2 linked regions of the Salinivibrio kushneri genome follow. Each later gene encodes a partner of the first gene's protein in a complex. Links are inferred from orthologs where the notes say so. Each region holds a gene or a part of one and is shown on either strand. Other genes may lie near its edges. The genes, in order: xseA and xseB.

The links.
Region 2: the proteins of xseA (region 1) and xseB are in contact, whole or in part, in a cryo-EM structure (PDB 8TXR), measured with the Escherichia coli proteins. The link is inferred for Salinivibrio kushneri from one-to-one orthologs.

The regions. Positions count from the first base shown.
Region 1 is NZ_CP114588.1:2,094,868-2,098,130, reverse strand. Bases 333-3,263 are described here. They hold xseA (exodeoxyribonuclease VII large subunit), read right to left. Parts: upstream 2,527-3,263; coding sequence 1,138-2,526; downstream 333-1,137. Other genes in these bases: guaB (IMP dehydrogenase), read left to right, coding at 2,741-3,263; der (ribosome biogenesis GTPase Der), read left to right, coding at 333-737. Outside these bases: more of der, read left to right, coding at 1-332. UniProt on the Escherichia coli protein: Bidirectionally degrades single-stranded DNA into large acid-insoluble oligonucleotides, which are then degraded further into small acid-soluble oligonucleotides.
Region 2 is NZ_CP114588.1:689,275-692,310, reverse strand. The notes cover bases 264-2,967. They hold xseB (exodeoxyribonuclease VII small subunit), read left to right. Parts: upstream 264-1,344; coding sequence 1,345-1,590; downstream 1,591-2,967. Other genes in these bases: dxs (1-deoxy-D-xylulose-5-phosphate synthase), read left to right, coding at 2,510-2,967; ispA ((2E,6E)-farnesyl diphosphate synthase), read left to right, coding at 1,583-2,482; pomA (flagellar motor protein PomA), read right to left, coding at 359-1,120; N8M53_RS03385 (flagellar motor protein MotB), read right to left, coding at 264-312. Outside these bases: more of N8M53_RS03385, read right to left, coding at 1-263; more of dxs, read left to right, coding at 2,968-3,036. UniProt on the Escherichia coli protein: Bidirectionally degrades single-stranded DNA into large acid-insoluble oligonucleotides, which are then degraded further into small acid-soluble oligonucleotides.

The sequences.
Region 1 (3,263 bases):
ATGGTCGCGAATATGTGATGATTGATACCGCTGGGGTACGACGTCGTAAACGAGTGACCGACAAGGTGGAAAAGTTCTCGGTGATCCAAACCCTCAAGGCGATTGAAGATGCCAACGTAGTGTTATTGGTCATCGACGCGCGCGAGAATATCTCGGACCAAGACTTAAGCTTGCTTGGTTTTGCGCTTAACGCTGGGCGCTCGATTGTTTTGGCGGTCAATAAGTGGGATGGCCTGGACAGTGAAGTGAAAGAACGTGTGAAGTCAGAGCTTGATCGTCGCTTAGGGTTTGTCGACTTTGCCCGTGTGCATTTCATTTCTGCGTTGCACGGCACTGGAGTAGGTCACTTGTTTGAGTCGATTCAAGAGGCGTACCAGTCAGCGACAAAACGTGTTGGAACCGCGATGCTCACCCGCATTTTGAAAATGGCGCAAGATGACCACCAGCCTCCGATGATCCGTGGGCGTCGGGTGAAGCTTAAATATGCGCACGCAGGCGGCTACAACCCGCCGATTGTGGTAGTTCATGGTAACTTGGTCAAAGAGCTACCAGACTCTTATAAGCGTTATTTGATGAATTACTATCGGCGAACCTTGGATATTATGGGCACGCCGATAAAGATCCAATTCCAAAACAGCGAAAACCCTTATGAGGGGAAAAAAGAAAAGCTGACATTGTCTCAATCCCGTCAGCGTAAACGCTTAATGGATATGGTGAAAAACCGCAATAAGAAGTGATAAAAAACCCAGCAGCGATGCTGGGTTTTTTGATCGCGACATAATGGGTTCGATCTCTCGTGGGATCCGTAACCGGATAAGAGTGATCTAAATCACATTAATGAGCAGGATTATCGGTTGTCTTAGATCCTAGCGCATTGCGCTGCCGCTCAGGTTTTGAGCGGTGATAAAATCGACATGCCTTTCAACGCTACACTTTTCTATTATTCTGGATCCAAGCCTTAATAAAAGCTGATTTAGTTTTTTATCCTTTTAGAAATCCAAATACAGAACATGTAACTTATGCTTTCGGGAAGTGTATTGATAAATATTCTTTTCGGGGTAGGAAGCTGATCAAGGGGAATAAACCCCCAGATCGCTCGATCGCTTACTGATCGGTCAGAGGTATGTTGTACAGAGTTTAATCAGTAGGCTGACGTGAGTGATGTTGTTGCACCACGCTGGTGACATCGCCGTTGCTGAGCTGGGTGTGCAAGGTATCGCCCTCTCTTAGCTGGTTGATGTTAGTGACGATGTGCCCATCACTATCACGACTAATTGAGTAGCCACGAGAGAGGGTGGCAAGTGGGCTGACCGCATCTAAGGTGGCGACCAAGGTGGCAAGTCGCTGTTGCGCATGTGACAGGTGTGAGTCCATCGCGTGGGTGAGGCGTTGATGGTATTGCGCCAATTGAGCCTGATGCTGCTGAATACGGCGGTCAGGCGTCATACGCTGCAAGCGGCTATCCAGCGCAGTAAGTTGATTGCTATACCGTGAAACCTGTTTGGTGAGCGCCTGGTGCATACGCCTTTGTAACTCATCAATATGCTGACTTTGCTGTTGCAAACGCCGGCGAGGGTGCTGGTGCGACAAACGGTGTTCTTGGTGTGTCAGTGCGCGTTGCTGGCGATAAAGAAGGGTGCCGATCGCGTTTTTGAGCGCGTGCTCGCGCTGCTGGTATTGTTGTAAACGATAGCTGAGGTCACGGCTCACTAATTCCGCGGCGGCTGATGGCGTCGGCGCGCGCACGTCGGCAACAAAGTCGGCAATGGTGACATCGACCTCATGGCCCACGGCACTGACGATGGGGATCTGACTGGCGGCGATAGTACGGGCGACGATTTCTTCATTAAAGCACCATAAGTCCTCGAGTGAACCACCGCCACGACCAACAATCAGCACATCACACTCGTTGCGCGTATTCGCGCGCCCGATGGCTTGGGCAATAGAAACCGCAGCCTCTTGTCCTTGAACCAGCGTTGGATAGATAACTACTGGCAGGCTCGGATCGCGCCGTTTCAACACATTTAGAATATCGTGCAAGGCAGCGCCCGTTTTGGAGGTGATTATGCCAACGCGCTTGGGTTGGTCGGGCAAGGCCTGTTTGGCGCTTTGCGCAAATAATCCCTCGGCTGCCAACGCTTGTTTGCGTTGCTCAAACGCCTGTTGCAGTCGTCCATCGCCTTCGGGCTGCATGCTTTCTAAGATCAGTTGATAGTCGCCGCGAGGCTCGTACATAGACACGCGCGCACGTACCAGTACCTGATCACCGTTTTTAGGCTTAAACATCACGCGGCGATTGTTACCACGGAACATCGCACATTTGACCTGGCTTTGGTTATCTTTCAACGATAAATACCAGTGACCGGATGTCGCGGCGGTAAAATTAGAGATTTCCCCCGTGAGCCAGACGATACCGATGTTTTTCTCCAAGCAAAGACGCACTTCGGCATTTAAGCGAGAGACGGAAAGAATGTTTCGGTTGTTAGCGGTCACGATCTCGGTCCATTTCAATAAGCTTGTCAGCATACTACCTGCCGCATTCCGGTATGCCAAATAGACCTTGAGCAATCGGTTGCTAAAAAGTCCCGCGGATATCTGTTGATAAATCAACCGACTAAATCTGAGTAGCCCAACAAACGGACATTCTTAGTAAAAATCGATAGCCAAACGTTTGCGCTGCCCGTATAATGCTGCGGCAATATTTTGTTCCCCTTCACAAATTTTGGTGTGAGATATTGCAATGCTGAGAATCGCGAAAGAAGCGCTAACCTTTGACGATGTACTCCTCGTCCCTGCCCACTCAAATGTTCTTCCTAACCATGCCGATCTGCGTACAAAACTGACACGCTCGATCAGCTTAAACATTCCTGTTCTATCCGCCGCGATGGACACGGTGACCGAAGCCCGTTTGGCGATTGCCTTGGCGCAAGAAGGTGGTCTTGGCTTTATCCATAAGAACATGACCATTGAGCAACAAGCCGAACAAGTACGCCTGGTCAAAATCTATGAAGCAGGCATGGTCACCAATCCAGTGACTGTGACCCCAGAAATGACCATTGCTGACGTGAAGGCACTGACTGAGCGTAACGGCTTTGCGGGTTACCCTGTTGTCAATGCACAAAAAGAGCTGGTGGGGATCATCACAGGCCGTGACGTGCGTTTTGTGTCTGACTTAAGCAAGCGCGTCGAAGACGTGATGACACCAAAATCCCGCCTGGCAACCGTGCAAGAAGGCGCAGAGCGTGAGCAGGTACAGCAGCTCA
Region 2 (3,036 bases), 1.4 Mb from region 1 along the record:
CTGCGTCATATCAATGGTTTGCTGCATGATGACTTCAATCGGGGTCGGCTCTGGGCGACCCGGACGGAACTCTTGGGCGATTACACTGGTTCCTTTAGGAATGTCTTTCACCTCGAGCACATTTTGTACCCCGAAAGCGAACTTCATCGACCCAGCAATTTGCTTAAACTTAAGCACATCCATCTCTGAAAATGACAAAAGAAGGACGAAAAAGCACATAAGAAGCGACATCAAGTCCGCAAACGTCCCCATCCACGGCGGTAAGCCGGGAGGCGGGCATTTGCATTCCTCTTCTTCTTGCTGTTGTGCCATGAAGACTCCTTACTTCGCGCTCGCTAAGGCCAGCGCCTCAGACCGATTAATTATCGACATCAACCTCACGCTTGCCCTCATTGAGATAGTTTTTCAAAAAGCCATCAATGACGCGCGGGTTTTGTCCATCTTGAATCGCAAGCAAGCCGTCCATGATCAAACGCCGATTCAATTTTTCTTGCTCCTTACGCAGCGCCAGTTTATTGGCAATGGGCGTCGCCACCATATTGGCGAGCATTGCACCGTACATGGTGGTCAACAAAGCGACCGCCATCGCCGGCCCAATCGCCTTCGGATCATCCATATTCGACAGCATGGCTACCAGCCCAATCAAAGTCCCGATCATTCCCATCGCGGGTGCTACGTCCGCCAGAGCACTGTAAAAGCCAATACCATGGTCGTGCCGCTCTTCGGTAAGGTTAATGTCTTTATGCAATGTGGCACGGACCACATCGGCATCATGACCATCAACGAGCAAGTCCACGCCCTTTTGCATAAACGAGTTGCTCACTTCCATCTCTTCTAAGGCGAGGAAGCCACCTTTACGCGCCGCGTCGGCCATCTCAATAATTTTGGCAATCAAATCCTCTGGGTCATCGGATTTGAACATGAATGCCTTACCTGCAATTTTGAAACAGGCAAAAAACTGCCCCATGGTGTACTTGGTGAGAACCACAAATAAGCTCCCCCCGATGACGATAAGCACCGATGGCACGTCAAAGTACATGTTCATGGTGCCGCCCAACAGCATCGCCATTATTACGAATGCAAACGAGCCGATAATGCCGATGAGCGTCGCTATATCCACGTCAGTCTCCCTTCAGTTACATCAAGTCTTTGTTTTTCATTTTTTTGGGGTATTGGTTATATCGGCAACCAACCCTATAGGTTTAGCGTAAATACACAGATACCAACAAGGATAACATGCCTTTTACTGCGGTGGCGTAAAGCACACAAAAACACATCGAGTGGTTTGACCGCCTGTGGCCACTGAGTTACCGTCTAGCCTCTCTTTTCTAATTTTATGGCATCATGGCTGTGAAGAAACCAGAAAATATGACCTTTGAGGACACGCTCAAAGAGTTGGACACGATTGTTGGCGCGCTCGAATCCGGTGAGCTTCCCCTCGATACCGCGATGAAACGCTTTGAGCGTGGTATTGCACTCACTCGCCAAGGACAAAAAACCCTTGCAGACGCCGAGCAGCGCGTCGAGATCTTGCTCTCGCAAGAAGATGATGGGCCACTAACCGAGTTTTCTCCTCAAGACGATGATTAACACTGTTGTACACGATGCGCTGCGCGAAACGCAAACGCGAAGCAATCAACAGCTTGAAGCGTGGCTCGACACCTTCCCCTCGCAAGATCAAGCGCTTATCCAAGCAATGCGACATGGTTTACTCTTAGGTGGCAAGCGGATTCGTCCCTTTTTAACCTATGCCACTGGGCAGCTGTTTGGCATTGACTACGAGCAGCTCGACACGCCTGCTGTCGCGGTGGAGTGTATTCACGCGTATTCGTTAATTCATGACGATTTACCCGCCATGGACAACGACAGTTTGCGCCGCGGCCAGCCAACCTGCCATGTTGCCTTTGATGAGGCGACCGCGATCTTGGCTGGCGATGCCTTGCAAACACTCGCCTTTACCGTGCTGTCTGAAGGTCGGCTCAATCCAGCCGCCCACCCTTATCGTATAGAGATGGTGAAGACCTTGGCGGCCGCCAGTGGCGCCTCAGGCATGTGCTTGGGGCAAGCACTTGATTTAGCAGCTGAAGGGCGCGCCGTTGACCTTGAAGCGCTTAAGCGCATTCACCGCAATAAAACCGGTGCGCTGATAAAAGGCGCGGTAAAACTCGGGGCCTATGCGGCCGGCGAGACTGGCGTTAGCCACTTGCATGAGCTTGAGCGTTTTGCCGATGCGATTGGGCTCGCATTTCAAGTGCAGGACGATATTTTGGACATCACCAGTGACACGCAAACGCTAGGGAAACCGCAAGGATCAGATGTGAACGCGGATAAAAGCACTTATCCGGCACTGCTGGGGCTGGCTGGTGCGCAAGAAAAAGCCGAACTACTTTACCAAGAAGCACTACACGCCTTGGAGGCAATCCCCTACAATACCGAACAACTGGAAGTTTTTGCCCGATATATCATCGAGCGCAACAACTAGCATGATTAATAAAAGCGCCGAACCATTATGACACTGGATATATCAAAATACCCCACTCTCGCTCTTGCTGATACGCCGGAAGAATTGCGTACCTTACCACGCGATCACCTGCCGCAGCTTTGTGAAGAGTTACGGACCTACTTACTTAACACAGTCAGTCATTCAAGTGGCCATTTCGCGTCTGGGCTTGGCACGGTGGAACTGACGGTGGCGCTACACTATGTCTATAATACTCCGTTCGATCATTTGGTGTGGGATGTAGGTCATCAGGCCTATCCACACAAGATCCTGACCGGCCGACGTGAGCGCATGCAAACGATCCGGAAAAAAGACGGTTTGCATCCCTTTCCGTGGCGAGAAGAAAGCCCCTATGATGTGCTGTCTGTGGGCCACTCATCGACATCTATCAGTGCCGCCTTGGGCATGGCCATCAGCGCACAAAAAGAAGGCCAGAACCGGCGTGTGGTTAGCGTGATTGGTGATGGCGCAATCACGGCTGGCATGGCATTTGAAGCCATGAACCATGCTGGCGATATCAAACCCGATATGCTCGT